One region of the Agrobacterium sp. 22-221-1 genome, then DNA from elsewhere that is predicted to be linked to it. Evidence: predicted binding sites of a transcription regulator. Region 1 holds the regulator's gene; each other region holds the start of a gene.
The links. Region 1 encodes LexA, which represses DNA repair genes until DNA is damaged. Its sites were predicted from a motif close to TGTTCNNNNTGTGTTCNG; they were not measured.
Positions count from the first base shown of each region.

Region 2: the regulator LexA is predicted to act here: its motif matches at 1,626-1,643, upstream of ACQZ5N_RS12660 (YifB family Mg chelatase-like AAA ATPase).
Region 3: the regulator LexA is predicted to act here: its motif matches at 3,214-3,231, upstream of uvrA (excinuclease ABC subunit UvrA).
Region 4: the regulator LexA is predicted to act here: its motif matches at 1,717-1,734, upstream of ACQZ5N_RS12395 (DNA recombination protein RmuC).

Region 1 is NZ_JBNWCL010000001.1:374,989-382,386, reverse strand. Features, by position in the region: gene ACQZ5N_RS01900 (transketolase) at 1-655, shown strand, start outside; gene ACQZ5N_RS01895 (transketolase family protein) at 652-1,683, shown strand; gene ACQZ5N_RS01890 (TRAP transporter substrate-binding protein) at 1,805-2,812, shown strand; gene ACQZ5N_RS01885 (TRAP transporter small permease) at 2,933-3,466, shown strand; gene ACQZ5N_RS01880 (TRAP transporter large permease subunit) at 3,463-4,722, shown strand; gene lexA (transcriptional repressor LexA) at 4,970-5,692, shown strand; gene ACQZ5N_RS01870 (glutathione S-transferase family protein) at 5,971-6,648, shown strand; gene ACQZ5N_RS01865 (ComEC/Rec2 family competence protein) at 6,669-7,398, opposite strand, start outside.
Region 2 is NZ_JBNWCL010000007.1:80,414-87,811, forward strand. Features, by position in the region: gene ACQZ5N_RS12660 (YifB family Mg chelatase-like AAA ATPase) at 12-1,544, opposite strand; gene gshB (glutathione synthase) at 1,730-2,689, opposite strand; gene ACQZ5N_RS12670 (cupin domain-containing protein) at 2,935-3,447, opposite strand; gene ACQZ5N_RS12675 (sn-glycerol-3-phosphate import ATP-binding protein UgpC) at 3,557-4,657, opposite strand; gene ugpE (sn-glycerol-3-phosphate ABC transporter permease UgpE) at 4,668-5,510, opposite strand; gene ACQZ5N_RS12685 (ABC transporter permease subunit) at 5,522-6,490, opposite strand; gene ACQZ5N_RS12690 (extracellular solute-binding protein) at 6,574-7,398, opposite strand, start outside.
Region 3 is NZ_JBNWCL010000001.1:483,631-491,028, reverse strand. Features, by position in the region: gene ACQZ5N_RS02460 (DUF72 domain-containing protein) at 1-103, opposite strand, end outside; gene uvrA (excinuclease ABC subunit UvrA) at 160-3,081, opposite strand; gene ACQZ5N_RS02450 (single-stranded DNA-binding protein) at 3,346-3,921, shown strand; gene ACQZ5N_RS02445 (hypothetical protein) at 3,961-4,215, shown strand; gene ACQZ5N_RS02440 (HPP family protein) at 4,272-5,420, opposite strand; gene ACQZ5N_RS02435 (MarC family protein) at 5,554-6,183, opposite strand; gene gyrA (DNA gyrase subunit A) at 6,401-7,398, shown strand, end outside.
Region 4 is NZ_JBNWCL010000007.1:19,061-26,458, reverse strand. Features, by position in the region: gene ACQZ5N_RS12400 (ribokinase) at 1-438, opposite strand, end outside; gene ACQZ5N_RS12395 (DNA recombination protein RmuC) at 492-1,685, opposite strand; gene def (peptide deformylase) at 1,834-2,346, shown strand; gene fmt (methionyl-tRNA formyltransferase) at 2,392-3,327, shown strand; gene truA (tRNA pseudouridine(38-40) synthase TruA) at 3,327-4,130, shown strand; gene ACQZ5N_RS12375 (hypothetical protein) at 4,153-4,749, opposite strand; gene dapE (succinyl-diaminopimelate desuccinylase) at 4,733-5,929, opposite strand; gene dapD (2,3,4,5-tetrahydropyridine-2,6-dicarboxylate N-succinyltransferase) at 5,945-6,799, opposite strand; gene ACQZ5N_RS12360 (LOG family protein) at 6,938-7,398, shown strand, end outside.

The DNA.
Region 1 (7,398 bases):
CCGCGACCGGTTTCTGCTCTCCATCGGCCATTATGCGATTGCACTTTACGCAGCGCTCATCGAGGCGGGCGTCATTCCGGAAGACGAGCTGGAGACCTATGGCTGCGACGGCTCGCGCCTGCCCATGTCCGGCATGGCCTCCTATACGCCTGGCATGGAGATCACTGGCGGATCGCTCGGCCATGGGCTTGGCATTGCCGTGGGCATGGCTCTCGGCCTCAAGCGCAAGAATTCAGAACGGTTCATCATCAACCTGATGTCGGATGGCGAGTTGGGCGAAGGTTCCACCTGGGAAGCCGCCATGGGCGCATCTCATCACAGGCTCGGCAATCTCATCAATCTCGTGGATTTCAACAATCAGCAGGCGGACGGCCCTTCCCGCGAGATGCTGTCCTCCGAACCTGTGGACGCCAAATTCGCGGCCTTCGGCTGGCATGTGCAGCGGGTGGACGGCAACGATATCGACAAGGTTCGCGAGGCCTTCGATATCGCCATGTCACTTGCCGATGACAGGCCGCGCGCCATCATTTTCGATACCCGGATGGGCCGCGGCGTGCCCTTTCTCGAAAACCGCGAAATCACCCATTTCATTCGCGTGGAAGCGCATGAATGGAAGCTGGCGCTCGACGCCCTTGAAGAAGGACGGCCGCAATGAGTGCAGCAGCCCCGCAGAAGCGCCTCACCACATCGGCGATGATCGCCTCCATCGCCGCCGAAGGCCAGCCGACACGCCCTGCTCCCTTCGGTCACGCCCTTGTTCAGCTGGCGAAGGAACGCGAGGATATTGTCGGCCTCACCGCCGATCTCGGCAAATATACCGACCTGCATATTTTCGCCAAAGCCTTTCCCGAGCGCTTTTATCAGATGGGCATGGCCGAGCAGCTTTTGATGAGCACCGCCGCCGGTCTGGCGCGCGAAGGCTTCGTGCCCTTCGCGACCACCTATGCGGTCTTTGCCGCCCGCCGCGCCTATGATTTCATCGCCATGGCGATTGCCGAGGAAAACCTGCCGGTGAAGATCGTCTGCGCCCTGCCCGGCCTGACGACGGGTTACGGCCCCAGCCATCAGGCAACCGACGATCTGGCGATCTTTCGCGCGCTGCCGAACATGACCATCGTAGATCCCTGCGACGCGACCGACATAGAAGGCGCGGTGCCGGCCATTACGGATTACAACGGCCCCGTCTATATGCGCCTGCTGCGCGGCCAGGTGCCGGTGGTGCTCGAAGAATATGGCTATCGGTTCGAACTCGGCAAGGCGAAGCTTATCCGCGATGGTGCGCAGGTCCTTTTCATATCGTCCGGCATATTGACGATGCGGGTTCTCGAAGCGGCTGCCCTGCTTGAAAAGGAGGGCGTCGGCTGTGCCGTGCTGCATTCCCCCACCATCAAGCCGCTCGATACCGCCTCGATCTTCACGGAAGTGGACCGGGCTGATCGTCTGGTCATCGTGGCGGAAAACCATAGCGAAATCGGCGGCCTTGGAGAGGCCGTGGCAATGGCGCTGATGAAAAGCGGCCGGGCGCCGCGCTTGCGGCAGATCGCCCTGCCCGATGCCTTTCTGGATGCAGGCGCGCTGCCCACCCTGCATGACCGCTACGGTATCTCGACGGCGATGATCGTGGCGCGCGCAAGGGCGTGGCTGGAGAATGAAAGTTTTGAAGTACCGCGCGGTTCGGTCTAAAGGCTGAAACTCAAACATGGTGCGGAATCAGCCGGAGGGAGCCGGCGGTTTCAAGGGAGTGGAGCGCGTTATCCGCGTGATCGGACAACGCCGAGGGTGTTTAAATCCAGGGAGGAGAAAAATGAGTATTTCCATCAACAGGCGTATGTTCCTGACCGGTACCGGTCTGGCACTGGCGGCGCCGGCCATTCTGACGACAGCCCGCAACGCCCGGGCCGCCACGACGCTGACGCTCGGCCATGGCGCGGCGCCCGGCAATCCGCGCACGATCGCGGCCGCGAAATTCGCGGAACTCGTTGCCCAGAAAACCGAAGGCCGCGTGGCGATCAATGTCGCCGGTTCGGAAACGCTTGGCAGCGACGCCGCCATGCTGACCAGCCTGCGCACCGGGGCGCTTGATTTCACCGCCAACAGCCAGGGTCCGGTTTCGAGCGTTGTTCCAGAACTCGCGGCGCTCGGCCTGCCCTTCCTGTTCAGCAACGCTGATCAGGCGATCAAGGTACTCGAAGGCGATGTCGGCGCATCGCTCGATGCGCGTTTCCAGAAGGTCGGCATCGTGCCGCTCGACTGGTGGGACAACGGCATCCGCCATGTCTCCAATTCCAAACACGCCATCACCAAGCCGCAGGACGTCGCGGGCCTGAAAATCCGTACCCCCGCCGACCCGATGACCATGGATATTTTCAAGGCGCTCGATGCGGCGACGGTTCAGATTGCCTTCGGCGAACTCTACATCGCGCTTCAGCAGGGCGTCGTCGACGGGCAGGAAAATCCGCTGGTGAATATCGAAAGCTCCAAGCTTTACGAGGTCAACAAGCATATCAGCCTCACCGCCCATAAATGGGAATCCACCCCGTTCCTGATGTCCAAATTCGCCGAGGGGCGGCTGGGCAAGGATTTCGAGGCGGTCAAGGCGGCTGCGAAGGAGGCAGGCGCGCTTCAGCGCAAACTCTCGGCGGAAAAGGCAAGCGCGTCTCTGGCCGCCTTCAAGGCCAATGCCGCCATCGAGGTGGTGGAAGACATCGACCACGCCGCTTTCGCGAAAGCGACCGCGCAGGTGCTGGAGACATGGAAGCAGAAGCCCTTCGGCGATTTCGTCGCCGAGCTGGAAAAGGCCGCCAAAGGCTAATGATCAGGATGCCGGGCCGGTTCAAGCCGCCCGGCCTCACCTTCATGTCCACCGACAGGATCGGCGGGAGCCTCGCTCACGCCGACATTCATACGGTTTCAGTTTTCAGGAGATGCGCCAATGCTCGAAGGAGCCTTGTCCGCCGCCAATCGCGTTGACAGTTTCATCGCCATCCTCTGCCGCATCATCATCGTGGCAACCGGCATTCTGCTCACGGTCATCATGACCGCAAACGTCATCGTCCGCTATCTATCGACATCCGGCGGGCTGGATTTTGCGGAAGAACTGCCGACCATGCTGTTTCCATGGTTCATCGTCGCCGGCATTACCCTTGCCGCGCAGAGCGGCGCGCATATGGCGGTTGAATGGATCTATGACAAGTTCGACGAACGCGGCAAGGTGGCGGTTCTGCTGTTCGCCAATCTCGTGACGGTCGCAAGCTTCGTCATTCTCGCGCAGCAGGCGCTTGTCGTCGCCGAGATCGCCGGCGCGGAAATCAGCCCTGTGCTGCAACTGCCCAACAGCATCGGATATTATTCCATCGCCTTCGGCGCAGCACTGGTCTCGGTCACCACCGCAACCGCGAGCCTGCGCATTCTCTCCGGCGGCTGGCATGCCCGTCCGCACGGTGCAACCGAGGAGATGCCGCTATGACCATCGTGATGATCATTGCATTTTGTATTCTCATGATGATTGCGGTTCCGGTCGGTTATGCGCTGATCATCTCTGCGGGCGTCGCCGTACTGTGGAACGGTTATGTGCCGCTCTCGATCGTGGCGCAGCAGGTTTACGACCAGACGCAGTCTTTCCCGATGCTAGCGCTGCCGTTCTTCATGCTCGCGGGCACGCTGATGCTCGGCGGCAAACTCGGAACCCAGCTTCTGGAACTCGCCTCCAAGGCCATGCAGCGCTGGCGCGGCGGCCCGCTTTCCACCACCGTCATTTCCTCGGTCGTGTTCGGCGGCGTTTCCGGCTCGGCGGTCGCCAATGCGAGCGCGCTCGGTTCGGTGCTCATTCCGTGGCAGAAGCGCCAGGGCTACCCCGCTCCCCTCTGTGCGGCCAACAATGCCACCTCGGCGGTCATCGATGTGCTCATCCCGCCGTCGATCCCGATGATCCTCTATTCATTGGTCAGCGGCGTCAGCATCGCCAATCTGTTCATCGCCGGCATTCTGCCGGGCCTGCTCATGGCCGTCGGTTTCATCTTCGTCTGCTGGGCCATTGCCGTGCGGCGGGGCTATGCGGTGCGAGACGAAAGCTTTCGCAAGCGCGATCTGGCACTACTTGCATTCCGCAGCCTGCCGGCGATCCTTCTGCCGATCCTGATCATCCTCGGCCTGCGCTTCGGCTTTGCAACGCCGACCGAAGTGGCCGTTCTTTCTGTCGTCTATTCGCTCGTGCTCAGCATCTTCTTCTACCGCGATCTGACGTGGAAGCGTTTCTGCGACAATTTCGTCGAGGCAGGCTCTGCAACCGGCGTCGTCATGCTCGTCATCATGGGCAGTGCGGCGGTGGGCTGGGTGCTTACCTTCGATCAGGCGCCCCAGCATTTCGCCACCTGGGTGGCCGAGAATATCTCCAACCCGATCCTGATCATTCTCATGATGAACATCCTGATGCTGATCATCGGCATGCCGCTCGATCTGCCGCCGTCGATCCTGCTGCTCGGACCGATCTTCGTGCCGCTTGCGGATATGATCGGGCTCGACCGGGTGCAGCTCGGCATGATGATGGTCATCAATCTCGGTATCGGGCTCTATACGCCACCGATCGGCACCACGCTCTTCATCTCGTCCTCCATAGCCAGAGCGCCGCTCGGCGCAACGACGAGGGAATTGTGGCCGTTCTTCACCATGGCGATGCTGCTTCTCATCGCGGTCAGCTTCATTCCTGCCCTCACGATCTACTAACATAAGAGCCGTAGCAAACGGCTGCCAGAAACCACCGGCCGGGTCTCCCCGGTCGGTGGTTTTAGTATTCAAGATGTGCCGCTTACATCGTTCAATCTGCTTTGTTCATGGTTTCGACGATCAAATCACGATCTGCGATGCACCCTTCACGAAATTTTAGGGGATTGCGGAACACATATGGAACATATAGTGTTCGTTCTGTATTTGTTTCGCGACTTCAACGACGATTCTCAAGGGTGTTTTCCTCATGCTCACGCGCAAACAGCAGGAATTGCTTCTCTTCATTCATGAAAGAATGAAAGAGTCCGGCGTGCCGCCCTCCTTCGATGAAATGAAGGACGCACTCGATCTTGCCTCCAAATCCGGCATCCACCGGCTGATCACCGCACTCGAGGAGCGCGGCTTCATTCGCCGGCTACCTAACAGGGCGCGGGCGCTGGAAGTGATCAAATTGCCTGAGGCCTATGCGCCGGGTGCAAGGCCGCAGCGCGGCTTCTCGCCGAGCGTCATTGAAGGCAGCCTCGGCAAGCCGAAGACGCCGGAGCCGGCCCCTGCCCCCAAGGCGCCGGCCAATGATCTCGGTGGCGCCGTCACCGTGCCGGTCATGGGCCGCATCGCCGCCGGTGTGCCGATTTCCGCCATCCAGAACAACACCCATGATGTGGCCGTGCCGGTCGACATGCTCGGCTCGGGCGAACATTACGCTCTGGAAGTCAAGGGCGACTCGATGATCGAGGCCGGCATTTTTGATGGCGATACCGTCATCATCCGCAACGGCAATACGGCCAATCCGGGCGATATCGTCGTAGCACTGGTGGATGATGAAGAAGCTACCCTGAAGCGTTTCCGCCGCAAGGGAGCCTCCATCGCTCTGGAAGCGGCCAATCCCGCCTATGAGACCCGTATTTTCGGACCGGATCGGGTGAAAATCCAGGGTAAGCTGGTTGGTCTGATCCGCCGCTACCATTAATTGGCACCCCGCCTTTTTTCGCTAGGGGCGTCATCGAGAGGATGACGCTCCCTTTGAGGCATCTTGGATTGTTCCCAGGAACAATGCGGCTCTGCGGAAGTAAAGAGAGGGTGCGTTTCGTTCTCGTCTCCGGGCGGTGACGCGAGTTTGCCTCTTTCTTTCTCCCTGCCCTCACATTCCCATTCATCAATGCGGCTTATGGGAGCCATGGATTATTTGCAATATTCCAAGGGCCATCCGTCGGTATAGAAATGCGCGTCATATCGGGGAAACACGTCATGTACGATCTTTATATCGCCAACAAGAACTATTCCTCATGGTCGCTGCGGCCCTGGGTATTGATGCGTACGCTCGGCATCGCCTTCGATGAAAAACTCGTTCCCTTCGGCGAAGGCGTTTCCTTCTCCACCTTCTCGCCGACCGGCAAGGTGCCCTGCCTTGTCGATGAGGGCGTGACGGTTTGGGAATCGCTGTCGATCGCCGAATATCTGGCGGAAAGACATCAGGGCGTCTGGGCGAGCGACAAGCAGGCAAGGGCCTGGTCACGGTCGGCAGCGAGCGAAATGCACGCGGGCTTTTCCTCGCTGCGCAATCTCTACCCGATGTCGGTCGGCATTCGCGTAAAACCGAAGGGTGGCGATACCGGGCTTGCGGCCGATATAAAGCGCATCGATACGCTGTGGAGCGAAGGCCTCGCGAAATTCGGCGGGCCTTTTCTTGCCGGCCAGAAATTCACGGCGGTCGATGCCTTCTTCTGCCCGGTGGCATTTCGTTTCCAGACTTATGGCGCGGAACTTTCGCCCGTAGCGAGAGCCTATTGCGACCGGCTGCTCGCCCTTCCCGCCATGCGCGAATGGTACGAGGCCGGGCTGAAGGAAGTCTGGCGCGATGCGGCGCATGAAGAGGAAATTAGCGGGATCGGCGAATTGACCGCGGATCTGCGCATCAAGGCCTGACGGTCCATGCTGGCGGCGCTCTATTGCGATGCCGCCAGCAACCGCATGACGGCATCGGGCACGTCGTGATCGAAACGGCCGCTTTTCCAGTCGTAATAGCGATGTTCGCTCCAGGGCCTGTCCATGCCGGCGATTGCGGCGCGCAGCCTGCCGACCACCCCTGCCTGATCGTTGCCGGCGAAGTCCATTTCCAGCGAACCGATCCGCCGCAGGATATCGCGGTTCAGCAGAAGTGCGCCCGAGCGGCATTGGGAAAAGGACGTTCTGCGGGAGACGATAACGATATCGGCAATATCGCAAGCCTTTCCGGCAAAGCGGCCGTCTTCCAGAACGATGATCCATTCGCCGCTTCCCGCGCGCGTAACGCACCATATGCCTTTGCTGCAAGTGAAAACGCTGGGCTCGGCGTCTCTCAGGGCCGCTGTCATCTGCCGTGCAACTGCACTCATCTCTTGCGGATCAAGCTTCGCCTTCGAGGCCAAAGCCACGGTTTTTGCCGTGGCCTCGGTCTTGAGAAAGACCGGCGGCACAGGCTGTTCCGGCAAAAGCAGCGCCCTTTGCCACTGGCCATAAACGAAACCCTGCGGCTGAGCCTTCGTCGTGTAGGCTTTGCCGTCCTCCAGCAGCGCCACTAGCTCGCCATCCTCGTGAACAAGCAAATCGGGCGGATCGCGATAGGCCGTGGCGGACGACAGGCCGAAGGCGAGGAATAGAAGCGGCATGCCCAGAAGCGCAAGCCGGCTGCGCAGC
Region 2 (7,398 bases), on a different contig from region 1:
CTGGAAATGCTCTATGCCGCCGCCGTCAGCCTTTCGCCAGCGATACGATAGGACACGGCTTCCGCCACATGGATACGGCCGACCGTCTGTTTGCCATCCAGATCGGCCAGGGTGCGGGCAACCTTGAGAATGCGATGATAACCGCGCGCGGAGAACTTCAGCCGCTCGGCCGCATCGCGCAGCAATTGCAGTCCGGATGCATCCGGCTCGGCATATTTTTCTATCAGGGTCGTCGTGCAGCGGGCATTGGTGCGAATGGCGGCAAATCCCGCCGCCGCGTAACGTTCCTGCTGCGCAAGGCGCGCCCGGGCGACACGGGCGGCAACCGCGGCACTCGGCTCGGACGCGACGGGGCGGATGAGATCGGCGGCGGAGACGGCGGGAACGTCGATGCGGATATCGATACGATCCAGCAGCGGGCCGGAAATGCGGGCCTGATAATCCGTCACACAACGCGGGCCTCGGGCGCAGGTGAAGCCCGGCTCTCCCGCCATGCCGCAACGGCAGGGGTTCATCGCCGCAACGAGCTGGATTTCCGCCGGATAGCTGACGCGATGATTGGCCCGCGCAATGATGCATTCGCCCGTTTCCAGCGGCTGGCGCAGTGCATCCAGCACCTGCGGCGAAAATTCCGGGAACTCATCCAGAAAAAGAACGCCGTGATGGGCGAGCGAAGCCTCACCCGGCTTGGCGCGAAGCCCCCCGCCGATCAGCGCCGCCATGGTAGCGGAATGGTGCGGGGTGCGGAACGGCCTGCGGTCCGAAAGCTTGCCGCCGGACAATTGGCCCGCGATGGAATGGACCATGGACACTTCCAGCAATTCCGCCGCCTCCAGCGGCGGCAGGATGGAAGGCAAGCGGGCTGCGAGCATGGATTTGCCGGAGCCGGGAGGCCCGACCATGAGCAGGTTGTGGCCGCCGGCGGCCGCCACCTCCAGCGCGCGCCGGGCGCTCTCCTGTCCTTTGATATCCGCTAAATCCGGCAGATTGACCGGGTTGGCGCGGATGGCGGGCGTCGGGCGCGCGAGAAGCTGGGTGCCGCGAAAATGATTGGCCAGCGCAATCAGGCTGCGCGGGGCGAGAATATCGATACCGGCGCCGGCCCAGGCCGCTTCCGGTCCGCTTTCAGCCGGGCAGATCAGCCCCTTGCCAAGCGCATTTGCGCCGATCGCCGCCGGCAGGGCGCCCGAAACCATACCGATGGTGCCATCGAGATTGAGTTCGCCGAGAACCACATAACGTGCCAGCATTTCTGCCGGTATCGCGCCCAAAGCGGCCATGAGGCCAAGCGCAATGGGAAGATCGAAATGCGATCCTTCCTTGGGCAGATCGGCAGGCGCGAGATTGACGGTGACTTTTTTTGCCGGCAGCGCCAAACCGGAGGCATGCAGGGCGGCCTGCACCCGCTCGCGGCTTTCGGCCACCGCCTTATCGGGCAGGCCGACAATCTGGATGCCCACCTTTCCCGGCGCGACCATGACCTGCACCTCGACGGGCACACCCTCTATGCCCTGAAATGCAACCGTATTGACCCTTGCCACCATGGCCTGCCCCCGCAAACCGGCCGCGCTGGTCAGAGCTTCATGCCCTATCGCGGCCACCCGCAAGCAACGTGCCACAGGGCAAAGAATAAAACAAGAACATCCAGCGAACAATTTCTCGCTGACGATGTATTTTAGTTGTGTCTAGTTGTACTCGCGGAACAAAGCTGGACCGGCGAAAGCTCGCCTCAGAAATCCTGGGCTTCGCGCTTTTTCTCGATCGCATCCCACAACAGGCTTGCGACATCCGCACCGCCGAATTTCCGCACTTCGCGAATGCCGGTCGGCGAGGTGACGTTGATTTCCGTCATATAGTCGCCAATCACATCGATGCCGACGAAAAGGAAACCACGTTCCCGCAAGGCAGGGCCGATGCGGCGGCAGATTTCCTTCTCGCGCGCCGTCAGTTCCGTCGGTTCCGGCCGGCCGCCGGCATGCATGTTGGAGCGGGCGTCGTTTTCCGCCGGCACGCGGTTGATTGCGCCAACCGGCTCGCCATCCACCAGGAGGATGCGCTTGTCGCCCTTGCGGACGTCAGGCAGATATTGCTGGGCGATATAAGGCTCGCGGAACATCTGGCCGAACATCTCCAGCAGAGAGGAGAAATTGCGGTCGTCGCGCGCGGAATGGAAGACGCCTGCGCCACCATTGCCATAAAGCGGCTTGAGGATGATATCGCCCATTTCATTGCGGAAGCGGGCGATTTCCTCCACATCCTTGGTGATCAGCGTCTTCGGCATCAGATCGGCGAATTCGGTGACGAAAATCTTTTCCGGCGAATTGCGCACCCAGGCGGGATCGTTGACCACCAGCGTTTTCGGATGAATGCGTTCCAGCAGATGGGTCGAGGTGATGTAAGCCATGTCGAATGGCGGGTCCTGACGCAGATGGATGACATCCATGGTCGACAGATCGACGCGTTCCGGTTCGGACAGCGAGAAATGGTCGCCCTTGATGTCGCGCAGTTCCATCTGCTCGACGGTGGCGTAAATCTTGCCATCGCGCATGGAAAGGCGCTCGGGTGTATAATGGAACAGCCGGTATCCGCGTGCCTGCGCCTCAAGGCTCATGGCGAAGGTGGAGTCACCGGCGATATTGATGCCGGAGACATGATCCATCTGGATCGCGACGTTCTTGATCTTCGCCATGCGCATGTTCCTCTTGCAGCATGCAGACGCTTTGTCGGCCCGCGGTGCCCATTGCCTCGCCTTTTCAAGCTTCCCTGCAGGACCGGTAGAAACCCGGAAATGCTTCAGAAAACCCTGAAGATGTAGGGCAGCGACCATTCAAAGGCAACTGCTGCAAGCGGTGGTTTGTGTGAGTTTTATTGAACCTTCACAATTCCGTCGGCGAAGCCCATGCAGGCACCCGCCGACTGGAATGTTTTATGGGTTCAGGCCGCCAGCTTATAGGAACGGCCGGCAAACAGCTTGTTCTTGACACGATAGGCAAAAGCCAGCGCCTTGGGGAACGGGCGGCGCATGAAGGCAACCTTGCGGACATAATCATCCACTCGCCAGGTGGCCCATGTTCCCGCAGGGAAATAGGCGACATCGCCGACCCGCAGGATACTGATGGAACCGTCTTCCGCGGTCACATGCACTTCGCCTTCGAGAATATAGACGGTTTCATCCCAGCCGAAGAACCAGCGGAACTCACCCGCCGTGCAATCCCACATGGCGGTGCTGGAGGCACGGTCGCCGCTTCTGGAATGATCCGCCGCGCGCGCCTGGGGGTTGCCGGAAATGATCCATTCCGGATTGATGGGGGCCGGCTGAAGCCGCAGATCGGTGCAGGATGCGCTGACGACAGCCTCGTCTTTTGACCGGCGCAAATAGGCCGGCAATATCGGCACCGTGCGGATCGCCATGGTTGCCGCGGCAGCGAACATCATTTTGAAGGACATATTAGAAAACCCCCGTGAAATATTGGAGGTCTTCTATCATCGGGATCGTAACGAAGCGGTTTTGACAATCGGCGCAATTTTAGTCATCGCGCCGATTTCCGCGAAGCACTCAGGCCGTCGCCATTTGCGCGGGCTGCGCCACGAGCTGCTCCGCTTTGCCGGCAATGCGCTTGCCGGTTTCGCTGGAGAAGAAATGCAGTTTTTCCGGCGCGATCGTGACGGAGGGCGCAGACGGAACCTCGACATCCGGCGGGAAAGCAACTGTCAGGCTCTGGTCGCCGATCATGCCGTGGATAAGGCGCTGCGACCCCAGTTCTTCGATGTAATCGACCCGAAGCGGGAAGCCCTGCTCACCGGCCGCAGCGAGGCGGAAATCTTCCGCCCGCATGCCCACCGTTACGGGGCCGGAGACAGGCGCGAAACCGTTGAGCGCAAAGAGCGACGGACCAATGGCGAGGCTATCGCCATGCAACTCGGCGTTCAGCAAATTCATGGCGGGAGAGCCGATGAAACTCGCAACGAAGGTCGAAGCAGGGGTGTGATAGACATCGAGCGGTGCGCCGATCTGTTCGATACGGCCGCCATTCAACACCACAAGACGATCGGCGAGCGTCATGGCCTCCAGCTGATCGTGGGTGACGTAGATCGAGGTGGTGCCGAGGCGCTTTTGCAGGCGCTTGATCTCGCCGCGCATAGAAACGCGCAGCTTGGCATCGAGATTGGACAGGGGCTCGTCGAACAGGAAGGCCGCCGGTTTACGCACGATGGCGCGACCCATGGCGACACGTTGCCGCTGGCCGCCGGAAAGGGCGCGCGGCTTACGGTCCAGATAGGGTTCGAGCTGCAGCATACGCGCGGCTTCGGCCACACGCGCATCGATCTCCGTCTTTGGCGTCTTGCGGTTCTTCAACCCGTATTCCAGATTCTGGCGCACCGACATATGCGGATAAAGCGCATAGTTCTGAAACACCATGGCGATATCCCGGTCAGCCGGATCGGCCTGATTGACCACCCGGTCACCGATCTTCACTGTGCCTTCGGAAATATCCTCAAGCCCTGCGACCATGCGCAGAAGCGTGGATTTGCCGCAGCCGGAGGGCCCGACCAGAACGATGAACTCACCATCCCTGATGTCGATATCGACGTGGTGCACGGCGCGCACACCGCCGTGATAATCCTTGCAGACCTGACTGATTTCTATCGCGGCCATTTCGGTCTCCTTATTTATCGCTTTCGGTCAGGCCCTTGATGAACCAGCGCTGGAAAATGACGACGATCAGCACCGGCGGCAGCATGGCCAGCACGGCGAGCGCGAAAGCTTCGTTGTAGTCGGGAATTTGCGAACCGACCCAGACCTGCAGGATCGACTTGATACCGCGCATCAGGGTGAAGAAGCCCTCATCCGTCGTCATCAGCATGGGCCAGAGATACTGGTTCCAGCCATAAACGAACATGATGATGAAGATCGCCGCCATCATGGTGCGGGACAGCGGGATGAGAACATCGATGAAGAATTTCACCGGCCCTGCGCCGTCAATGCGGGCAGCCTCCAGCAACTCCTCCGGCACGGATTTGAAGAACTGCCGGAAATAGAAGGTGCCCGTCGCCGAAGCGAGAAGCGGCACGATGAGGCCAGTATAGGAGTTCAAAAGGCCGAGTTTGCTCATCACCTCGTAGGAGGGCATGATGCGCACTTCGAGCGGCAGAAGCAGCGTGGTGAAAATGATCCAGAAGGCGAGCGTTGCGAACCGGAAGCGGAAATAGACGATCGCATAGGCCGCCGTCATCGACAGGACGATCTTGCCGACGGCAAAACCGATGCCGAGGATCAGCGAATTCAGCACCATGTTGAGACCCGTGATCTGCCCGGTGAAGCCGCCCTTCTGGGTCAGGACCTTTTCATAAGTCTCGATGAAATTATCGCCGGGAACCATCGTCAGACCGCTGCGGTGGATTTCCGCAGCGGTGTGGGTGGAGGTCATGAAGGCCACGATGACCGGCAAGATCAGGAACAGCGCACCGATGATCAGCACCAGATGATCGAGGGGTTTTGTCTTGTACATGGTCTTTTCCCTCAATTGTAATGGATGCGCTTTTCGATGAAGCGGAACTGGATGATGGTGAGAACGAAGACGACCAGCATCAGGATGACGGACTGGGCCGAGGAGCCACCGATGTCATTGCCGCGGAAACCGTCCAGAAACACCTTGTAGACCAGCGTGATCGGGTTGTTGGCGGCCTTGTCCTTCACCATCACGTCGATGACGCCGAATGTGTCGAAGAGCGCATAGGTGATGTTGATGATGAGCAGGAAGAAGGCCGTGGGCGCCAGAAGCGGCATGATCACCGTCCAGAACCGGCGAAAGCCCGAGCGGCAGTCGATGGCGGCGGCTTCCCGCACGGAGACCGGAACGCCCTGAAGACCGGAGAGGAAGAAGATGAAGTTGTAAGGGATCTGCTTCCAGACCGCGACGACGATCATGGCGAAGGCCGTATCGAAATAATTGAGGCCGACCTTCATGTCCCAGCCGAGGAATGCGGCCATTTTGACGAAGGGGCCGATATGCTGGTCGAAAAACATCATGCCGATGAGACCGGCGACCGGCGGCGCGATGGCATAGACGGAAATCAGCAGCGTCTTGTATGTCGAGCTGCCGCGAATGACCGCATCCGCCTTGACGGCGAGCAGCAGGCCGAGCGCCAGCGAAAAGAAGGTGACCAGCACGGTGAAGACAACCGTGAATTTGGCGATGCTGAGATATTCGGCGCTGAAGATCGCATCCGAATAATTGGCAAGTCCGACGAAGGAAGCGCCGAAACCGAACGGGTCTTCGATATAGAAGGACGAATGTATGGCCTGAACCGATGGCCAGTAGAAGAAGATGAAAATCACCGCAAGCTGCGGCGCCAGAAACAGGTAGGGTACGTAGGACGAGGAGAACTGCACGCGCTTCATGCCGGCGTCGGCAGGTTTGGCTGGCTTTCCAGCCTTTGCGGACCAGCCGGACAAAAACCGGCGCGGTTGAGACGATGTATAGGCCACGCTTGCGCTTCCTTATCCGAGAGCGAGCCTCCCTTCCGTGGGAAAGGAGGCTCGGCAATGGTCATTGGTTTCGAAACAGGCGATCAGCCGGCCGTCTTGGCGAAACGGGCGAGCAGGTCGTTGCCTTCCTTCTCGATGATCTCGAAAGCAGCCTTCGGCGTAACTTCGCCGGAGAAGATGCGGTTATATTCGCGTTCCATGACGGCGCGGATCTGCGGGTAGAAGCCGAGGCGGTAGCCCTTGGACCATTCGCCGCCCGGCAGCGAGAGCTGCTGGATACCGACTTCCGCCACCGGCTTTTCCTTGTAGAAGCCTTCAGCCTTGGCCTTTTCGTAAGCGGCCTTGGTGATGGCGACGTAACCGGTTGCCTTGTGGTAGAAGACCTGGATTTCCGGCGAGGTCAGGAACTGGAAGAAGTCGGCCACGCACTTGTTTTCGGCTTCAGACTTGCCCGACATTGCAAAGAGCGCAGCGCCGCCGATGAAGGAGTTGGTGCCGGCACCCTTGATGGAGCCCCAGTAGGGAAGGAAGGTTGCCGAGAACGGCATGGTCGCCGTCTTCTGCAGGCCGCCGAAGGAGCCCGAAGAACCGATCCAGAACGCGACCTTTCCTTCTTCGAAGGGCTTCTGGTTGTCGTTCCAGCCGGCGCCGTAATAGGCGAACAGGCCCTTGTCCTTCCAGTCCTTCAGCTTGTCGAACATCATGATGAGGTTCGGATCGGTGACCTTGAGCTTGGTGTCGGTGACGCTGTCATAGCCGTTATTGTTGGTGGCGAACTGGATGTTGTTGCGGGAGAAGAAGTTCTCCGTGAACTGCCAGGTGAGCTGCGACTGAACGAGCGGAATGTAGCCGGCTTCCTTCAGCTTCGGCGCAACCTGCTCGAACTCTTCCCAGGTCTTCGGGGCTTC
Region 3 (7,398 bases), 110 kb from region 1:
CCAGCTGGCGCTTCTTCGGCAGTTTTTCCGGATAAAAAGTGCCTTCCCATGGTTCGAAGGTCCAGCCGCCGATACCGGTGCGGATCGTGCCTGATGTCGACATATGCTGTTCCTCCTCCGGCCTTCGGCCTATCGAACCCTTGCGACGAAAGCTGCGGATTACTCCGCAGCCTCCCGTTTTCCGGCCGGCCGGCGCTCGAGAAGCTCCTTCAGGAAGTGACCGGTATAGGAACGCTCGACCTTGACGATGTCCTCCGGTGTGCCGGTCGCCACCACCTCGCCGCCGCCCGTGCCGCCTTCGGGGCCGATATCGATGATCCAGTCAGCCGTCTTGATGACTTCGAGATTATGCTCGATCACTACGACGGAATTGCCCTGTTCGACCAGCGCATGCAGCATTTCCAGGAGCTTGTTGACGTCGTGGAAATGCAGGCCGGTCGTCGGTTCGTCGAGAATATAGAGCGTGCGGCCCGTCGAGCGTTTCGACAGTTCCTTGGCGAGCTTGACGCGCTGCGCCTCGCCGCCGGAGAGCGTATTGGCCTGCTGGCCGACCTTGATGTAACCGAGGCCGACATCGAAAAGCGATTGCAGCTTGTCGCGCACGGCCGGCACGGCGGCGAAGAACTCAACGCCTTCCTCCACCGTCATATCCAGCACATCGGCGATGGACTTGCCCTTGAAGGTGACATCGAGCGTCTCGCGATTGTAACGCTTGCCGTGACAGACATCGCAGGTGACGTAAACGTCAGGCAGGAAGTGCATCTCGATCTTGATGACGCCGTCGCCCTGGCAGGCCTCGCAGCGGCCGCCCTTGACGTTGAAGGAGAAACGGCCCGGCGCATAACCGCGCGCCTTCGCTTCCGGCAAACCGGCGAACCAGTCGCGGATCGGCGTGAAGGCGCCGGTATAGGTGGCCGGGTTGGAACGCGGTGTGCGGCCAATCGGCGACTGGTCGATATCGATGACCTTGTCGATGAATTCGAAACCGTCGATGCGGTCGTGTTCGGCCGGGATTTCGCGCGCACCCATCACCCTTCGAGCCGCCGACTTGTAGAGCGTCTCGATCAGGAAGGTGGATTTGCCGCCGCCCGATACGCCGGTTACGGCAGTGAAAACACCGAGCGGCACGGCCGCCGTGACATTCTTCAGGTTATTGCCGCGTGCGCCAAAAACCTTGATTTCGCGACCCTTCTTGGGCTTTCGGCGCTCCGCCGGCACGGCGACGCCGAGTTCGCCGGAGAGATATTTGCCGGTCAGCGATTTCGGATTGGCCATCACCTCCTGCGGTGAGCCTTCAGCGATCACCTGACCGCCATGAATGCCGGCGGCCGGGCCGATATCGACCACATAATCCGCCGTCAGAATGGCATCCTCGTCATGTTCGACCACGATGACGGTATTGCCGATATCGCGCAGGTGTTTCAGCGTATCGAGCAGGCGGGCATTGTCGCGCTGGTGCAGGCCAATCGAGGGTTCATCGAGAACATAGAGAACGCCGGTGAGGCCCGAACCGATCTGTGAGGCCAGCCGGATGCGCTGGCTTTCGCCGCCGGAAAGCGTGCCGGAATTGCGCGACAGGCTGAGATAATCCAGCCCGACATCGTTGAGGAAACGCAGGCGCTCGCGGATTTCCTTAAGAATACGGACTGCGATCTCGTTCTGCTTGGCGTTGAGGCTTTCCGGCAGTACCTCGAACCAGTCGCGCGCGGTGCGGATCGACATTTCGGTGACTTCGCCGATATGCAGCCTGTTTATCTTGACGGCGAGCGCTTCCGGCTTCAGGCGGTAACCGGCGCAGGCCGGGCAGGGGGCCGCCGACATGTAGCGTTCGATTTCCTCGCGCGCCCAGGCGCTGTCGGTCTCTTTCCAGCGACGCTCCAGATTGGGCACGATGCCTTCGAAATTCTTCACCGTCTTGTAGGAGCGGGCACCGTCCTGATAGTTGAATTCGATCTTGTCATCGGTGCCCTGCAGGATGGCGTGCTGCGCCTCTTTCGAAAGATCCGACCACTTGCTCGACAGCTTGAAACCGAAAGCCTTGCCGAGCGCTTCCAGCGTCTGATTGTAATAGGGCGAGGAGGATTTGGCCCAGGGAGCGATGGCGCCGTCACGCAGGGTACGGGCGGGCTCCGGCACGATCAGGTTTTCATCCACCTTCTGCTGCGAGCCGAGGCCATCGCAGCTAGGGCAGGCGCCGAAAGGATTGTTGAAGGAGAACAGCCGCGGCTCGATTTCCGGAATGGTGAAGCCGGAAACGGGGCAGGCGAATTTTTCCGAAAACAGCACACGCTCATGGGTTTCGTTGAGCGACTTGTTGGCGGAGCCGCCGGCGGCGGTTTCTTCCGGCGGCAGGGGCTTGTCGGCGAATTCGGCAACCGCAAGACCATCGGCGAGCTTGAGGCAGGTCTCGAGACTGTCGGCAAGGCGCGCGGCCATATCCGGGCGCACCACCGCACGGTCAACCACCACGTCGATATCGTGCTTGTATTTCTTGTCGAGGACGGGCACGTCGGCGATTTCGTAGAACTGGCCATCCACCTTGACGCGTTGGAAGCCCTTCTTCATCAGATCGGCGAGTTCCTTTTTATATTCGCCTTTGCGGCCGCGCACCATCGGCGCGAGAATATAAAGACGTGTGCCTTCCTCGAAAGCGAGAATTCGGTCGACCATCTGGCTGACCGTCTGGCTTTCGATCGGCAGGCCGGTGGCCGGCGAATAGGGGACGCCGACACGTGCGAACAGCAGGCGCATATAGTCGTAGATTTCGGTGACCGTGCCGACCGTGGAACGCGGATTGCGCGATGTGGTCTTCTGCTCGATGGAGATTGCCGGTGACAGGCCGTCGATCTGGTCGACATCCGGCTTCTGCATCATTTCCAGGAACTGGCGCGCATAGGCCGAGAGGCTTTCGACATAACGGCGCTGGCCCTCGGCATAGATCGTATCGAAGGCAAGCGAGGACTTGCCCGAGCCGGAAAGGCCGGTCATGACGATCAGCTTGTTGCGCGGCAGGTCCAGATCGATGCCTTTGAGGTTGTGCTCGCGGGCGCCACGGATGGAAATCGTCTTCAGTTCACTCATGACAAGGCTCGGACAAAAATAACAGGCTTGATGGCAGCGCGTCCTTATGTAGTGACGCAGCCGGATGTGTCGAGGTCTATTCCCAATCGGTCGCAGCTTTTCGGAATGCTTGACTCGAAATCTGCGATTTAATAGAACAAAAAAGGAACGAATTGCAAGCGCGAATGTCTGCTCCCGCAGCTTAAGATTATTCTTTGTGGATAGTTCCATGCTTGCGGTGCCCTTTGCGGGCGGCGGCAGCTATTGTGTGGCGAATTTTTTGAAATGCAATTGCCGGTCATGATGGCCGGCGGACAGGATGACGAGATGGCTGGTAGCGTAAACAAGGTAATTCTGATCGGGAACGTGGGCGCCGATCCCGAAATCCGCCGGACGCAGGATGGCCGCCCCATCGCCAATCTGCGTATTGCCACCTCGGAGACCTGGCGGGACCGCAACAGCGGCGAGCGCCGCGAAAAGACCGAATGGCACACTGTCGTCGTCTTCAACGAAGGCCTGTGCAAGGTCGTCGAGCAATATGTCAAGAAGGGCGCCAAGCTCTATATTGAAGGCCAGCTGCAGACGCGCAAATGGCAGGACCAGACCGGTAACGACCGTTATTCCACTGAAATCGTGCTGCAGGGCTTCAACTCCACGCTGACGATGCTCGATGGTCGCGGTGAGGGCGGTGGCCGTAGCGGCGGCGATTTCGGCGGCGGCAATGATTATGGCAGCGGCGGCGGCTCCAGCTATGGCGGCGGTTACGACCAGCAGTCCTCTCCGCGCGGCGGCTCTTCCCGTAGCGGCGGCCAGCCTTCCGGCGGCTTCTCCAACGATATGGATGACGATATTCCGTTCTGAGCGGATCGCGAATTCGGGAAAGCGTAACGGGAGACAGGCATGAGTGATGCGCCCGCACCGAAACTGCCGGCAACCTGGCGCATCGTTCTTGCCTTCTTCCTCGATTTCTGGACGGCGTTTTTCGCCGCCGGATTTCTCGTGGCGGCGGTTGCAGGCGGGCGCACGCCACAGGGTTTTGCCTTGAACGGTGTGCCTGCCTTTATCGCCTTTGCGCTTATAATCGCATATTTTGTCGTGCTCGGCCGGTTCTTTGGCGGGACGCTATGGCAGCGTCTCCTGAAGGCGAGGCGCTAACATCCGGCTTTGCCGGCTCTCCGATAGGGGAGAAGGTATTTCGGCGTCGCGGCAGACTATGCCGCGACCTTGTCCGCCAGCATCGCGACCATGACATCGGATTGCGACACGATGCCGACCATCTTGCCTCTGGCGTCGATGACCGGCAGGTAATGCAGTCCTTCTTCGGCAAAGCGGATGATGGCCTCCTCGATTGCCGTTTCCGGCCGTACGGTTCTGACCGGCGATGTCATGATGTCCTTGACGGTATCGTTGGGGGCGCTTGCGCCGGAGAGGATGAGGCGCAGCCGCTGCAGGAAACCGATGGAGGGACGGCCGTTTCTCCAGCTCGCCTTTTCCAGAAAATCCGTCTGGGTGACGATGCCGACGATCTCCGCCTTATCGTTGGTGACCGGCAATGCCTTGAAATGGTGGCTGTGCATCAGCGCATGGGCGTGCCGCAGACTGTCATCAGGCGCAACACCGACGACATCGCGCGACATGACGCTGGCGCAATCGAGATGCAGCGCACGGCGACGCCAGGAGCGCAGTTCGGTCTTGCGTAAAATGATTTCGAGCTCGTCACGGTCTATATCCAGGACCTGGTCATATTCCTTCAGCACATCGTCGAGGTCGTTGGAGGAAAAGCCGATTTTCTGGATGGGGGTCGGATCCGTAGTGCCGTGCGCGGCCTTGCCGAGCTTCAGGCCGTGTGGGTAGGCGCGGCCGGTGGCGTTGTTATAGGCGAGGGCCAAGGCAAGAAGGATCAGCGAATTTCCGGCGACGGGCCAGAGCAGGAAACCATAACCGAGGCTGTGCACGGCAGGGCCGCCGAGAACGGCGGTCAGCGCCACCGCTCCGCTTGGCGGGTGCAGGCAGCGCAAAGCCATCATCGCGGCGATGGCAAGACTGATGGCAAGCGCGCTGGCAAGGAATAGATCCGGAACCAGCAGCGCCACTGTCACGCCCACGAAGGCCGAAACGAGGTTGCCGCAGAGGATCGACCAGGGCTGCGCCAGCGGGCTGGAGGGCACGGCGAACAGAAGCACGGCCGAAGCGCCCATCGGCGCGATCATGGCGGGCAGGGTGGGATCGAAACTGAGAGCGAGACTTCCCAGAAGGCCGGTCAGCAGAATGCCGACAAAGGCGCCGGTTGCGGAGCGCAGCCTTTCCCTGTTGCTGACGGGTGCGGCATCCGGGATGAGGCGACGCAGCGTGGAACGCATGGAGATAACTTTCGAATCCGAAAAAAACATGCGTCTTTTAGCCGAAGCGGCGGTCAGATTTAAAGGGAGGATTTTCCGGCATTTCAGCGGTTGGCGGGAATTTATTGCGCAGGCACCGCCAAGGGTCGGCTTTTCAAAAAGCGAAGGCCGATTTTATGCCATCGACCACGAACTGCACGGAAAGGGCGGCAAGCAGCACGCCGAGCAGACGGGTCAGGATCGCGCGGCCGGTATTGCCGAGAAAACGGTCCATCCGTTCCGAGACGATCAGCGCGGCATAAACGAGGGCCATGGCGAAAGCGAGGATCAGGATGAGCACCAGCATCTCGACGGTGGTTTTCATCGAGCCGGCAAGTAGCACGGTGGCGGAAATGGCGCCCGGCCCGGCGATCAGGGGCAGCGCCAGCGGAAAGACCGCCAGATTGTGAAGGTGGTCTTTGGTGATGGCGATCTCGGAGGTCTTTTCCTTGCGCTCCTGGCGTTTTTCGAAAATCATCTCGAAGGAAATCCAGAACAGCAACAGGCCGCCGGCGATGCGGAAAGCGCCGAGCGAAATGCCGAGAAGATTGAGGATGGCAAGGCCGAAGAGTGCGAAGACGGCGAGAATGCCGAAGGCGATGATGGAGCCGCGCAGCGCCACCTGGCTGCGCTGGTCGCGCGTCATGCCGGCGGTCAGCGCCAGAAAGACGGGGGCGAGGCCCGGCGGATCGAGCGTGACCAGAAGTGTGGTAAGCGCGTTGATGAGCGTTTCGCTGCTGGCCATTCTTTCCCCGTCTCATCTGTTTTTAGGGCGGAGCCTACGCAAGTCGCCGGCACTTTGAAAGGGAGCGGCGGCGCTTTTGCCGGGCTAAATCGTGAAATGCGGCGTTCGTCTTGCAAATGACGCAAAAGCCTGTTCAAAACTCGCCGGGAAATTGGCTTAACGTGGCTGTTTCCGCTATAAAAATCCATCCGATTCTTAACAGAGAATGTGATCCGTTTTGACTGACCAGAGCCCCCCCGGCGGCGGAAAACTTCCGCCAGGCATTGAACCGATTTCCATCATGGAGGAAATGCAGCGGTCGTATCTCGATTACGCCATGAGCGTCATCGTGTCCCGCGCGCTTCCCGATGTGCGAGACGGCCTGAAGCCGGTTCATCGCCGTATTCTTTACGGCATGTCCGAACTCGGCATCGACTGGAACAAGAAATACGTCAAATGCGCCCGCGTTACCGGGGACGTGATGGGTAAATTCCATCCGCACGGCAATGCGGCGATCTATGACGCTTTGGCGCGTATGGCGCAGGACTGGTCGCTCCGCCTGCCGCTGATCGACGGGCAGGGCAATTTCGGCTCCATCGACGGCGATCCGCCGGCGGCAGAACGTTATACCGAATGCCGTCTGGAAAAAGCCGCCCATTCGCTGCTCGACGATCTCGACAAGGAAACGGTCGATTTCCGCGACAACTATGACGGCACCTTGCAGGAACCGGTCGTCATTCCGGCGAAGTTCCCGAATCTTCTGGTCAACGGGGCAGGCGGCATTGCGGTCGGCATGGCCACCAATATTCCGCCGCACAATCTCTCGGAAGTCATCGACGGCTGTATCGCCATGATCGACAATCCGGCGATCGAGCTGCCGGAGCTGATGCAGATCATTCCCGGCCCGGATTTCCCCACCGGCGCGCTGATCATGGGCCGTTCCGGCATCCGTTCGGCCTATGAGACCGGCCGCGGCTCGGTCATCATGCGCGGCCGCGCCACCATCGAACCGATGCGCGGCGACCGCGAGCAGATCATCATCACCGAAGTTCCCTATCAGGTGAACAAGGCGAACATGATCGAAAAGATGGCCGAACTGGTCAAGGAAAAGCGCATCGAGGGCATTTCCGACCTGCGCGACGAATCCGACCGTCAGGGCTATCGCGTCGTCATCGAATTGAAACGCGACGCCAATGCCGAAGTCATCCTGAACCAGCTTTACCGCTACACACCGCT
Region 4 (7,398 bases), on a different contig from region 1:
CGCCGCTTCGATAGCGGATGCGGGTATCTCGAACTGCAGCATCAAAATATCGCCCGCCGACATTTCCGCCAAAGCTTTCGCGGCGTCGGATGCGGAGACTTCACCATTGGCGGCGGGAATGACCGAGATCATGTTTTCCCCGCCTTCGCCGATAAGGATCACTGCCGTCCCCGTAGGGCCGGGCGTGGTCTTCACCAGTGAGAGATCGGTGCCGGCGTCGCGCAGCAATGTCAGCGCCGGCGCGGCAAAGGTGTCATCGCCCGCAGCTCCTGCCATCTTGACCGTGGCGCCCGCACGCCGTGCGGCCAACGCCTGGTTGGCTCCCTTGCCGCCGGCGGCCGTGGAGAAGGTCTCGCCCGTCACGGTTTCACCGGGCTTTGGCAGGCGTTTGGCGGTGGCGACGAGGTCCATGTTGATGGAGCCGAAAACAGTAATCATGGAGGGCGTATCCGTATAGAATTCAAGCAAGGCGGCGACTTTGCCCGAGCGGATCACTCGTCGTCAACCACCCGCAACTTTGCCGTTCCCGCCCTGTTCTCGGCAAAGCGTCGAGCCTGCTCGATTTCCCCATGCGAAGTCTCTTTTTCCGTCGGTGAAAAATCGAGACCTTCGATTTTCTGGCCGCGCGCCAGCACCTTGTCGGAGGAGATCAGCATCATGTCGATATCTTTTTGGGCCAATCCAAAATGGGCCTGCAGCTTGCGCGTCCGGTCGTCCAGCCGCCGCACATCGTCCATGAGCAATGCAACTTCACCCTGAATGAGATGTGCCTGCTCGCGCATGCGCTGATCCTTGAGTACGGACTGGATGACCTGTACCGACAGCATCAGCAGCGATGGCGAAACGATGACGACACGGGCGCGGTGGGCGCGTTGCACCAGATATTCGAAATGCTGGTGGATATCGGCGAAGATCGATTCGGACGGCACGAAGATGAAGGCCGTATCCTGCGTCTCGCCGCGGATGAGGTATTTCTCGGCCACATCGCGAATATGCACTTCCATATCGCGGCGGAACTGCTGCACGGCGGCGCGTTTGGTTTCGGGTGTTTCGTCCGCCTTGATGGCGTTCCATGCCTCCAGCGGAAACTTGGCGTCAATGACGAGCGGCGGAGCATTGTTGGGCATCTTGATGGTGCAGTCCGGCCGATAACCGTTCGAAAGCGTCGGCTGCAACTGGAAGGCCCCGGCCGGAAGCGCATCGGCAATCAGCGTCTCCATGCGGGCCTGTCCGAAGGCGCCGCGCGTCTGCTTGTTGGAAAGGATGGCCTGCAGCCCGACGACGTCCTTGGCCAGATCCTGAATATTGCCCTGCGCGGCGTCGATGACCGCGAGGCGCTCCTGCAGGCGGCTCAGATTCTCATGCGTCGACCGGGTCTGCTCCGTCAGTGTTTCGCCAAGGCGCTGCGACATGCCGTCGAGGCGCTGGTTCAGCGTCTGGCTCATCTCGGTCTGGCGGGTGCCGAGCGTTTCCGCCATGGCGGCAATGCGGCCATGCAGTTCGGACTGTGTTTTGAGGAGATCGGAGATTTCGCCGTCGGCTCCCGCTTTTTTCCCACGGCTCGCCGTCACCAGCCAGGTGGTGACCAGACCGAAAACCAGGGCCGCGAGCAGCGCGCCGAAGCTGATGTCGACGGAGCCGGCCCGTAGCGCGGGATCGAGGAGAACGGAGAAATCGATGCTCATGATTAAATCTAGCAGGTTTCTTGTGATTCGGAAGATCAAAACAAGAACATTCCTGCGGCGGAAATGAGTCGGGCGGGGCGGATGCCGGAGGCGGTTTGAACCTCGTGTTTTTTATTTCCTCCGCGCAAGAGATACGTTATGGGAAGCCATGACCATCAAACCGCTTATCATTTTGCCAGATCCCGTGCTGCGCCAGCAATCGAAGCCCATCGAAAAGGTGGATGCCGAGGTGCTGCGTCTTGCCGACGACATGCTGGAAACCATGTATGATGCGCCGGGTATCGGCCTCGCCGCCATTCAGATCGGCGTGGCGCGCCGCATGCTGGTGATCGACGTTGCGCGTGAAGGCGAGGAAAAGACCCCGATCGTCTTCATCAATCCGGAAATCCTCAAAGTGTCGGACGATGTCTCGACCTATGAGGAGGGCTGCCTCTCCATCCCCGATTATTACGCCGAGGTCGAGCGTCCCGCGTCGCTCACGGTGCAATATGTCGGCCGTGACGGCAAGCAGCAGACGGTCGAGGCGGATGGCCTGCTCGCCACCTGCCTGCAGCATGAGATCGATCACCTGAACGGCGTTCTCTTCATCGACCATATTTCGCGGCTGAAGCGCGACATGGTCATCAAGAAATTCACGAAAGCGGCCCGCGCAAAGATCTGATCGGTCCTCTCTGGACCGGAATGGACGACAGGGCAGGGGGCGACGATGGCTCTTCGCATCATTTTTATGGGTACGCCGGATTTTTCCGTTCCCACCCTGCGTGCACTGGTGGAGGCCGGCCACGAGATCGTTGCGGTCTATACCCAACCGCCGCGCCCCGGCGGCCGTCGTGGCCTCGATCTGCAGAAGTCACCGGTGCATCAGGCCGCCGAATTGTTGGGCCTGCCTGTGCTGACGCCGGTGAACTTCAAGGCAGAGGAGGACCGCCAGCAGTTGCGGGATTTCAATGCCGATGTCGCGGTTGTGGTGGCTTACGGTCTGCTGCTGCCGGAAGCGATCCTCAGCGGCACGCGCCTTGGCTGTTATAACGGCCATGCCTCGCTGCTGCCGCGCTGGCGCGGCGCTGCCCCCATTCAGCGGGCGATCATGGCCGGCGATGCCGAGACCGGCATGATGGTCATGAAAATGGAAAAGGGGCTCGATACCGGCCCCGTCGCGCTGACCGCCAAGGTCGCGATCGATGAGAACATGACCGCGGGAGAATTGCACGACAGCTTGATGCTGGCCGGCGCGCGGCTGATGCGGCAGGCTATGGACAAGCTGGAATCCGGCGACCTGCCGCTCGTCACGCAGGCGGAAGAAGGCGTGCTCTATGCCGCGAAGATCGACAAGGGCGAGACCCGCATCGATTTTTCGAGGCCGGCGCAGGACGTGCATAATCACATTCGCGGCCTTTCGCCGTTTCCCGGCGCATGGCTGGAAATGGACATCGGCGGCAAGGCGGAACGCGTGAAGGTTCTGGCCTCCGAACTGGCAAGCGGCATGGGAGAAGCGGGCGCGGCGCTCGATGACGCCCTTACCATTGCCTGCGGCAGCGGCGCCGTGCGGCTCACCCGTCTTCAGAAGGCGGGCGGTAAGCCGATGTCGGCGGCCGATTTCGTGCGCGGCACACCGGTTCCGACCACAACGAGGCTCGGCTGATGCCACGTTTCCGCATGACCGTCGAATATGACGGCACGCCTTATTATGGCTGGCAGAGACAGGATAACGGCCCCTCGGTTCAGGGTGCGCTGGAGGCTGCGGTTCGCTCGTTGACGGGAGAGAGCGTCTCCATTCGCGGCGCCGGCCGCACCGATTCCGGCGTGCATGCCGTCGGGCAGGTCGTCCACGTCGATCTTTCCCGAGACTGGGAGCCCTACAAGCTTCGCAACGCTCTCAATGCGCATCTCGCCATGGCGGGCGAAGCCGTGGCCGTCCTCGATACCGCCTCCGTGACCGAGGATTTCGACGCCCGGTTTTCCGCCCTTCGTCGGCACTATCTCTACCGCATCATCTGCCGCAAGGCCCGGCTGGCGCTGGAGCACAAGCGGGCATGGTGGGTGTCGAAGGACATGGACCATGAGCGCATGCATGAAGCCGCCCAGATGCTTGTCGGCCGGCATGATTTCACGACCTTCCGCTCCGTGCATTGTCAGGCGAACAGCCCGGTACGCACGCTCGACCGGCTGGATGTGACGCGCACCGGCGATCTCATCGAGATACGTGCGACCGCGCAGAGCTTCCTGCATAACCAGATACGCTCTTTCGCGGGCACGCTGAAACTGGCGGGCGAAGGCACGATGACGCCGGAGGATGTGCGCGCCGCACTGGAGGCGCGGGATCGCAAGGCCTGCGGCCCGGTCGCACCGCCGGACGGTCTCTATTTCATGCAGGTCGATTATCCCGACGTCATTCCGCCGCGTCGCAGGTACCCTGAAGCCGATATGGCTGAGGACGCAGACTGACCGCTAAAACCCAGGCCGGTTCTCAGGCCGGATAAACGCCGAGAAAACGCTGCAGCGCTTCCGATAGAAGCATGCCGGGCACCAGCAGCGTCATGACGATGGCCGAGACGAGTAGCGACTGGTCGCGGATGAAGAACCGCACAATTCGCGAGAAGGCGAAGACCAGCGACAGAAGCAGCGCCAACCAGAGAATGGCGATCAGCCCCTGCAAGGGCGGCAGGAAGAATGCGATCAGGATCAGAACCGCATAGGCGTAGGAAAATGGCAGGGACAGCCAGTTCATCGTGGTGACGAGCGGCGCGAATTTTTCCCGTGCGCCGAAGGCAAAGAGCAGCATGCCGATCAACAGCAGCGGCACGATCCAGCAGATGGCCTCGACCATCGCCAGACGGAAGAAGAAGATGAAGCCCGTTCCGGTGCCCGGCGGATAGCTGGCGAGGAAGGCGGCGCGCAGCCACAGCCAGGAAACCAACATGGCCGGCAGGCACCAGAGGGCGGAATAGAAGGATCGCCACATGCCGCGCTCTGAAAGGTCCAGATAACGTGCGCCTTTATGGTCGCCGAGCAGCAGAAGCCACAGGCCCGTCAGATAAAGCCTTATTTCACTTGCCGTCGGCATGGGCGAACCAGCGTTCGATAAAGGTCTCGTAAATGCGCGTCAGCGTCTCGAGATCGGCAACCGCCACACGCTCATCGACCATATGCATGGTCTGCCCGACGAGGCCGAATTCCACCACCGGGCAATAATCCTTGATGAAGCGCGCATCCGAGGTGCCGCCGGTGGTCGAAAGCTTGGGTTCCTTGCCCGTCACGGCTTCCACCGCGCCGGAAAGCGACGAGATGAGGGCATTGTTCCGGGTAAGAAAGACATGGGCCGGGCGGTCGGCCCAGACGATATCGTATTTCACCGGCGCACGGTCGGGGCGAAGCTCGCCTTCTGCTGCGGCGGCATCGAGGCGGCGGACGATTTCCGCGCGCAGGCTCTCTGCAGTCCACGTATCGTTGAAACGGATGTTGAAGGAGGCCGTCGCCCGCGCCGGGATTACATTGGTGGCGGCATTGCCGGTATCGACTGTCGTTACTTCCAGATTGGAGGGCTGGAAATTGTCGGTGCCATGATCGAAGGGCGGATGCATCAGCGCATGGGTGAGTTGCAGCAGACCGCGAATGGGATTGTCGGCGAGATGCGGATAGGCGGCATGTCCCTGCACGCCATGGACCGTGATGCGGCCCGAAAGCGATCCCCGGCGGCCGATCTTGATCATGTCGCCAAGCTGGTCGGGATTGGTCGGCTCGCCCACCACGCAGGCGTCCCATGTCTCGCCCTTGGCGGCCGCCCATTCCAGCAGCTTGGAGGTGCCGTTGATCGACGGGCCTTCCTCATCGCCTGTAATCAGGAAAGAAACGGAGCCCTGCGGTTTGCCGTGTTTTTCGATATGGCGGGCAATGGCGGCAACGAAACAGGCGATGCCGCCCTTCATGTCCACCGCACCGCGACCGAACATTTCGCCGCCGGCGATTTCGGCCGCAAAGGGCGGATGGCTCCATGCGGCCTCATCGCCCACCGGAACGACATCCGTATGGCCCGCAAACATCAGATGCGGGCCCTCGGTGCCGAGCCGGGCATAAAGGTTCTCCACGTCAGGCGTTCCCGCCTCGCTCGCCACCATCCTGTCCACCTGGAAACCAAGCGGCGAAAGCAGGGTGTCGAGCAGGGAAAGCGCGCCGCCTTCCGCAGGCGTCACCGAAGGGCAACGGATGAGGGCGGCGAGATTGGCAACGGGATCGGTCGTGGTCATGGCAGTCGCTTTATATCAGTCGCGCAGAAGCTCGTTGATGCCGGTCTTGGAGCGGGTCTTTTCATCGACGCGCTTGACGATGACGGCGCAATAGAGGCTCGGGCCCGGTTCGCCGTTCGGGAAAGGCTTGCCCGGCATGGTGCCGGCAACGACGACGGAATAGGGCGGCACTTCGCCATAGGTGATCTCGCCGGTGGCGCGGTCGACGATCTTGGTGGACTTGCCGATGAAGACGCCCATGCCGAGAACCGCGCCTTCACGCACGATGCAGCCTTCGACGACTTCCGAACGGGCGCCGATGAAGCAATTGTCCTCGATGATCGTCGGGCCCGCCTGCAAGGGCTCCAGAACGCCGCCGATGCCGACACCGCCGGAGAGGTGCACATTCTTGCCGATCTGCGCGCAGGAGCCGACAGTTGCCCAGGTGTCTACCATCGTGCCTTCATCGACATAGGCGCCGAGATTGACGAAGGAAGGCATCAGCACCACGTTCTTGGCGACATAGGCGGAGCGGCGCACGACGGCGTTCGGCACGGCGCGGAAACCGGCGGCACGGAACTGGTTTTCACCCCAGTTTTCGAATTTCGACGGCACCTTGTCCCACCAGGTGGATTCGCCCGGTCCGCCGGTCACGATTTCCATGTCGTTCAGGCGGAAGGAGAGAAGAACGGCCTTTTTCAGCCACTGGTTCACCTTCCAGTTTCCGTCAGCCTGCTTTTCGGCCACGCGTGCCTTGCCGCTATCGAGAAGTTGAAGAGATGTGTCCACGGCGTCGCGAACCTCGCCCTTCGTCGATACGTTCACACCATCGCGGTTGTCGAAGGCGGTTTCGATGATGGTTTCGAGGGAGGTGAGATCCGTAAGGCTCATGGAAAATTCCTTAAAGTCGCGTGGTGTTCGTGGTCACGGATGGTCCCGCGCCGCTGGAAGGCTTTGGTCATTTGATCTAAGGGAGTGTTGGAAAGGCGTCAATGTGATTTGGGTGATTTGGCGCGTCAGACGAAAGGCATGGAAATGACACGACTGAAAAACGGCAAGTTGCGGCGCAAGGACGGGGTATGGGACCCGTTGAAGCGCAGTGCCGTGGACAAGCAGCAGGCCGAGGTCGTTCAAAAAACACCGCAGTCGGATTCCCCGTCCTATCGCCTCGCCTATGTGGACATGGATTTCCTCTGCCGTGAGGAATTGCGCCCCGTCAGGCTGCAGCTGGAACTCCTGAAGACGGAAATGGCGCTGACCGAGCGCGGCATCAAATCCACCGTCGTCATGTTCGGCGGCGCCCGCATTCCGGAACCCGGCGGCGAAGCCTGGGCGGCGCGCAACGAGACGCAGAAGCGCAATCTGGAGCAATCCTCGGTCTATTACGAGGAAGCGCGTAAATTCGCCCGTCTCTGCACCGACTATGCCGCGAAATCCGATCACCTCGAATATGTCGTGGTCACCGGCGGCGGTCCCGGTGTCATGGAAGC